Linked DNA regions of Pontibacter akesuensis. The protein of the gene in region 2 interacts with the protein of the main gene of each other region in a pairwise test. Links are inferred from orthologs where the notes say so. Each region holds a gene or a part of one and is shown on either strand. Other genes may lie near its edges.

Region 1 (3,034 bases), 260 kb from region 2 along the record:
ACCGTGAGCCATACTACGTCAAAGCCTTCCGTTGCTGCCTTTGCCAAGGCCTTTTGCATCAACTGGTCTCCTAACCCTCTCCCGAGCCACGCGGCGGCAATGTAGAGCCTGCTGACCTGAAGCGGCTTGTTCCCTTTGATTTCCATAGGAGCCTCTCCCTTGTACAGTTTCATGTAGGCAATGGCTTCTCCGCTCGCCTCCACTAGCACGAATTCTGTTTCGGGATCGGCCAATTCCGCCGCCTGTAGCGCGGGGCTGTACATGGTGTATTTGAAAGCGGCCATGTCTGCCGGATCGTTAGACTCTGAAAACGTCTCCTCAAAGGTGCGCCAGCCTAAATCCGCAAGCAACGCGGCATCGGCTGCGGTGCCTGCCCTGAAATGAAAGGTAGTGCTATCGGTTGATTTCATTTTCTGTTTTCTAAGAGGCCAAAGGTACGCCTGCTATACGTCATACAAAAACGCCGCTCCTGCAGCAGGTGCGGGAGCGGCGTTTAAACTTTGTAATTACCCCAATGCGGTGTATACTTCCCGTTGCTTAGTCGCGTTTGGACTTGAGCAGCTTGCGCAGGTCTGCCAGCTCGTCCCTATACTTGGCAGCCTGCAGGAAGTCGAGGTCTTTGGCGGCGGCTTCCATCTGCTTCTCAGTTTTCTTGATCAGTTTCTCCAGTTCGTCGCGCTTCATCAGCTGCACCACCGGCTCGGCAGCCATCGACACTTCTTCTGGCCCCACATACATCTTCGCTTCCCGCTTCCTGGCGTCAGCTACAGAGGTCTGCTGGAAAATCTCGTCGTTCGTTTTGATTACCGTGCGTGGCGTAATGCCGTGCTCGATGTTGTAGGCAATCTGGGTATCACGGCGGCGGTTCGTTTCATCAATGGCCCGCTGCATGGAACCTGTCATGCGGTCGGCGTACATAATCACCTTGCCTTTATCGTTACGTGCGGCGCGGCCCATTGTCTGGATCAGGGAGCGCTGGTCGCGCAGGAAGCCCTCCTTGTCTGCATCCAATATCGCCACCAAACTCACCTCCGGTAGGTCAAGGCCCTCACGCAGCAGGTTCACACCTATCAGCACATCAATAATGCCCAGGCGCAGCTCACGCAGAATCTCCACGCGGTCCAGGGTCTTTACCTCTGAGTGCAGGTATTTTACCTTGATGTTGAGGCGCTCCAGGTACTTGGCCAGTTCTTCGGCCATACGTTTGGTCAGCGTTGTTACCAATACGCGGGCACCTGTTTTCACGCGCTCGTCAATCTCATCCAGCAAGTCGTCCACCTGGTTTGTGCTTGGCCTGATCTCGATCTCAGGGTCCAGCAAGCCGGTTGGCCGGATTATCTGCTCCACCACCACGCCCTCTGATTTCTGAATCTCATAATCGCCGGGCGTGGCGCTCACAAACACCACCTGGTGCATCAGGCTCTCAAACTCGTTGAAGGTGAGCGGGCGGTTGTCCATGGCGGCGGGCAAGCGGAAGCCATACTCCACTAAGGCCACTTTGCGCGAGCGGTCGCCGCCCCACATGGCGCGAACCTGCGGCAGGGTAGCATGACTCTCGTCAATCACCATCAGGTAATCATCCGGAAAGTAATCGAGCAGGCAGAACGGACGGGCACCCGGCTCCCGGCGGTCGAAGTAGCGGGAGTAGTTCTCGATGCCTGAGCAGTAGCCGAGCTCTCGGATCATCTCCAGGTCGAACTCGGTTCTTTCTTTGATGCGCTTTGCCTCAGCCGGTCTGTCCTCCTTCAGGAAGTACTCGTTCTGCGCCACCATGTCGTACTGGATTTCATGGATGGCCTGGTTCAGCGTGTCTTTACCGGTTACGAAGAGGTTTGCCGGGTACAGCGTCACCGCCTGCTCCTCCGACAGCTTTTTTCCCGACTCCGGATCGATGCGGTGGATGGCTTCCAACTCATCGCCGAAGAAGTATAGGCGGTAAGCAAAGTCGGCGTAGGCTGGGTAAATGTCCACTGTATCGCCCTTCACCCGGAATGTTCCACGTGTAAATTCTGCCTCGGTGCGGCTGTAAAGTATCTGCACAAAAGTATAAAGCAGGTTATTGCGACTATAGCGCTGCCCCGGTGCCAGGTGCATCACGTTTTTGCCAAACTCCTCCGGGTTACCGATACCATAGATACAGCTCACCGACGCCACCACCACAATATCGCGGCGGCCGGAAAGCAAGGCAGAAGTCGTATGCAGCCGCAGCTTCTCGATCTCTTCGTTAATTTGCAGGTCCTTTTCGATGAACACATCCGATGAGGCAATGTAGGCTTCCGGCTGGTAGTAATCGTAATAGGAGATAAAGTACTCCACCGCATTATCCGGGAAGAACTGCTTAAACTCACCGTAAAGCTGGGCGGCCAGCGTTTTGTTGTGGCACAACACGAGCGTAGGCTTGCCCGTGTTCTTGATGACGTTCGCCATCGTGAAGGTTTTACCGGTACCGGTGGCACCGAGCAGTACCTGTGCTGGCTCACCGTTTTTTATACCCTCGGTGAGTTGGGCTATGGCTTTCGGCTGATCGCCGGTTGGTTGAAACTCTGATGTTAGCTTAAAATCCATTCGTCTGTTTTACTGAGTAGTAAAGATAAACCATAACATTTAAAACAGGCAGTTAGTTTAGGCTGCTGCTATAGTTGTTATGCTGTACGGCTTGCCTGTAAAAAAAGCTTTGCGCGTAAAAAAAGCCTGCTGCAGGGCAACAGGCTTCAGTAAATATTGCAGAAAAAATTAGTCTTCTAAAGTCGCCCGCTCCGGCACGCTGCAAAGGCGCTTGATGGTGGCCGCCTCATACACCATATACACTGCCTGGCAAATTCGCCCTTCCTGGTTCTTCTCCGGCTCCGCCAGCTGACAGGTGAAGGTGATTCCCGGCGCCTGGAGGTTTTCCGGCAGGTTATTCACAGTATACATTCTAACAGGAGCAAAATCGCAACCGGCTATTGCATCTTGTTGCCGGGCTTCGCCGCTGTATACTTCAATTACGGTTCCCTCCCCACATTCAGCCGGTCCCACTACCGTTGCTGTCAGG
Region 2 (3,554 bases):
GGCCGTGAAGATCATCGACGACTTCTACAGCAAATACCTGCTGTCGCCGAACTTCTAAGGCTATACTTGCAGATTTATCTTACAGCAAAAGCAGGCTCTCACCGGGGCCTGCTTTTGCTGTTTTATAGCGGATGCTGCACTTTATCCTGTTTGATTCCCTACTCCGGCAGCGGGAGCAGAAACAACGGAGGCGCAGCCCCAGGTGTTATGCTTTATGTGAAAGCGGTTAAGCATGACTTGATGCCGCTGGAAACTTCTTTCCTCCAGACCACAGCCACAAGTATAAAACCCGCCGCTCCTAAACCAATTGCTCCAGTTTTCTGTTAAGAAGGGATGGACTTTTGCACAGCAGAAGCCCCGGGATTTATGTAACTTTGCTATTTAAGATCAACCCATTCCGAATGGCTTTAAACCAGGAGCAACAACTCACTACCACGGGCACCGATACGGCCACCGCCACGCCAAGTATAAACGGCGACGCGCAGCAGATTGAAGTATACGGTGCCCGCGAACATAACCTCAAAAACATTTCCATCAAACTGCCGCGCTACAAGCTGGTGGTGTTCACCGGCATTAGTGGCTCGGGCAAGTCGTCGTTGGCCTTCGATACCATTTATGCCGAAGGGCAGCGCCGCTACATGGAGACGTTCTCGGCCTACGCCCGCTCGTTTATGGGTGGCCTGGAGCGGCCTGATGTGGACAAGATTGAGGGACTGTCGCCGGTAATTTCCATTGAGCAGAAAACCACCAGCCGCAACCCGCGCTCCACGGTGGGCACCATCACCGAAATTTACGATTTCATGCGTCTGTTGTGGGCGCGTACGGCCGAGGCTTTCAGTTATGTGACGGGCGAGAAAATGGTGCGCCAGAGCGATGACCAGATTGTGAGCCACATGCTGGAGCACTTCAACGACAAGCGCATTGTGGTGCTGGCTCCGGTGGTGAAAGGCCGTAAGGGTCATTACCGTGAACTGTTCCAACAGATCCGGAAGATGGGCTTTATCCGCGCCCGCATCGATGGCGAACTGGTGGAGATCACGCCGAAGATGCAGGTAGACCGCTACAAGATCCACGACATTGAGATTGTGGTGGATAAGATTGTGGTGAAGGAGGATGACCGTTACCGCTTGTCCAGCTCAGTGCAGAACGCGCTGACACATGGCAAAGGAACGGTACTTATACTTGATGCGGATGCAAACCAGACGCATTTCTTCTCCCGTCACCTCATGGACCCTGCCACGGGTATCGCTTACGATGATCCGGCGCCAAACTCCTTCTCCTTTAACTCGCCTTACGGAGCCTGCCCTGTTTGCAATGGCCTGGGTGAGGTGCAGGAGATAACGGAGGAATCGGTGATACCGGATAAGTCGCTGAGCATTCGCCGCGGAGGCATTGCACCGCTTGGCGAGTACCGCGACATTTGGATCTTCAAGCAGATAGAGGCGCTGCTCAAGCACTTCAAGGCCTCTGTGGCTACGCCTATTAAAGACCTGCCGGAGGATTTGCTGAAGGTATTGCTGTACGGGCTGGAGGAAGACCTGGAGGTGAAAACCAAAAAGGGCAACTATGTGGTGGAGTTTGAGGGAATCATCAACTTTCTCAAAAACCAGATGGAGTCTGACTCCGACAACATCCGCTCCTGGGTAGAGGATTTTACCCAGACCAATACCTGCCCGGAGTGTAACGGCTACCGCCTGAAAAAGGAGTCGCTGCACTTTAAGATTGCCGAAAAGAACATCGGCGAGATTTCGGTACTGGACATCACCAAACTGGCGGCCTGGTTTGAGGGACTGGAAGATAGAATGAGCGAGCGCCAGAACGTCATCGCGAAAGAGCTGTTGAAGGAAATCCGTAAGCGCATCGGCTTTCTGCTGGATGTGGGACTGGATTACCTGAGCCTGCACCGCCCGGTAAGAACACTTTCCGGTGGCGAAAGCCAGCGTATCCGTTTGGCTACGCAGATCGGTACGCAGCTGGTGGGTGTGCTATATATTATGGATGAGCCAAGTATAGGTCTGCACCAGCGCGACAACGAACGCCTGATCAACGCCCTGAAAGACCTCCGCGACCTGGGCAACTCCATTATTGTGGTGGAGCACGACAAGGACATGATCATGCAGGCAGACTATGTGGTGGACATTGGTCCGGGAGCCGGCATCCACGGTGGGCAGGTGGTATCGGCGGGTACGCCCGAGGAGATGCTGCAGGCAGGCACCACCACGGCAAACTTCCTGAGTAACCGCCGCGGTATTGAGATTCCGCGCGTAAAGCGCCCGGGTAATGGCGAAACACTAAAGCTTATTGGCGCCACAGGCCATAACCTGAAGAACGTAACGCTGAAACTGCCTTTGGGTAAGATGATTTGCGTGACCGGTGTGTCCGGCAGCGGTAAGTCATCCCTCATTCATGATACGTTGTACCCGATCCTGAACACACATTTTTTTAGGGCAAAGCGCGAGCCGCTGCCTTACAAGAGCATCGAGGGGCTGGACAAAATTGACAAGGTTATCGAGGTAGACCAGTCGCCGATTGGCCGCACGCCACGCTCTAACCCGGCCACGTACACCGGCGTGTTTACGGATATCCGCAGCTTGTTTGCGCAGCTGCCCGAAGCAAAGATCAGGGGCTACACGCCGGGCCGCTTCTCGTTTAACGTGAAGGGTGGCCGCTGTGAGGCCTGCGAAGGCGCGGGCATGCGTACGATTGAGATGAACTTTCTGCCGGACGTGTACGTGCCCTGCGAGGTATGCAAGGGCAAGCGCTACAACCGCGAAACGCTGGAAGTTCGATTCAAAGGCAAGAGCATCACGGATGTGCTCGAGATGACGGTGGAACAAGCCACTGAGTTCTTCGACAGCCAGCCACGCATCCTGCGCAAAATCCAGACGCTGAACGAGGTAGGCCTGGGCTACATCACACTAGGCCAACAGGCCACCACCTTATCGGGTGGTGAGGCGCAGCGTGTGAAACTGGCTACAGAGCTGTCGAAGAAAGATACTGGCCAGACGCTGTACATCCTCGACGAGCCGACTACGGGCCTGCACTTCCAGGACATCGAGCACCTGACGGAGGTACTGCACAAGCTGACGGACAAGGGAAACACGGTGCTCATCATCGAGCACAACCTGGACCTGATTAAGGTGGCAGACTGGCTGATTGACATTGGGCCAGAGGGCGGCGAAGGCGGTGGCACCATTGTAGCCGCCGGCACGCCGGAAGATGTCGCTAAGAAAGGCAAGGGCTATACGGCACACTTCCTGAAGGAGGAGCTCAAAACGAGCATCTACCGCGAAAATGAGAAGGAGGCGGCAGAGTAATCAAACCCGCCGCATATCAAGTATAAAAAGAGCCGCTGCTATACTTTAGCAGCGGCTCTTTTTATACTTGATATTTTATGGACTAACTGTCATCTCGAACAGAGTGAGAGATCTATCTGAAATTCTAAAAAGATCTCTCCTGTCGTCGAGATGACAGCAGTCGGAGGAAAATGCTTTAGCAGATATGCTTATACACGTCGGGACAAGCGGACACTGGCGCCAGGGAAAACCGGTTGC

Evidence for each region. The genes of interacting proteins can lie anywhere in the genome.
Region 1: the proteins of uvrA (region 2) and uvrB interact in binary tests that used the Escherichia coli proteins (3 or more experiments, as listed by UniProt). The link is inferred for Pontibacter akesuensis from one-to-one orthologs.

What each region holds. Positions count from the first base shown.
Region 1 is NZ_CP014766.1:2,462,729-2,465,762, reverse strand. What follows is about bases 52-2,997. They hold uvrB (excinuclease ABC subunit UvrB), read right to left. Parts: upstream 2,566-2,997; coding sequence 538-2,565; downstream 52-537. Other genes in these bases: A0W33_RS20900 (hypothetical protein), read right to left, coding at 2,734-2,997; A0W33_RS10480 (GNAT family N-acetyltransferase), read right to left, coding at 52-410. Outside these bases: more of A0W33_RS10480, read right to left, coding at 1-51; more of A0W33_RS20900, read right to left, coding at 2,998-3,034. UniProt on the Escherichia coli protein: The UvrABC repair system catalyzes the recognition and processing of DNA lesions. A damage recognition complex composed of 2 UvrA and 2 UvrB subunits scans DNA for abnormalities.
Region 2 is NZ_CP014766.1:2,204,227-2,207,780, reverse strand. The notes cover bases 52-3,517. They hold uvrA (excinuclease ABC subunit UvrA), read left to right. Parts: upstream 52-401; coding sequence 402-3,317; downstream 3,318-3,517. Other genes in these bases: A0W33_RS09365 (LOG family protein), read left to right, coding at 52-58. In the rest of the region: more of A0W33_RS09365, read left to right, coding at 1-51. UniProt on the Escherichia coli protein: The UvrABC repair system catalyzes the recognition and processing of DNA lesions. UvrA is an ATPase and a DNA-binding protein. A damage recognition complex composed of 2 UvrA and 2 UvrB subunits scans DNA for abnormalities.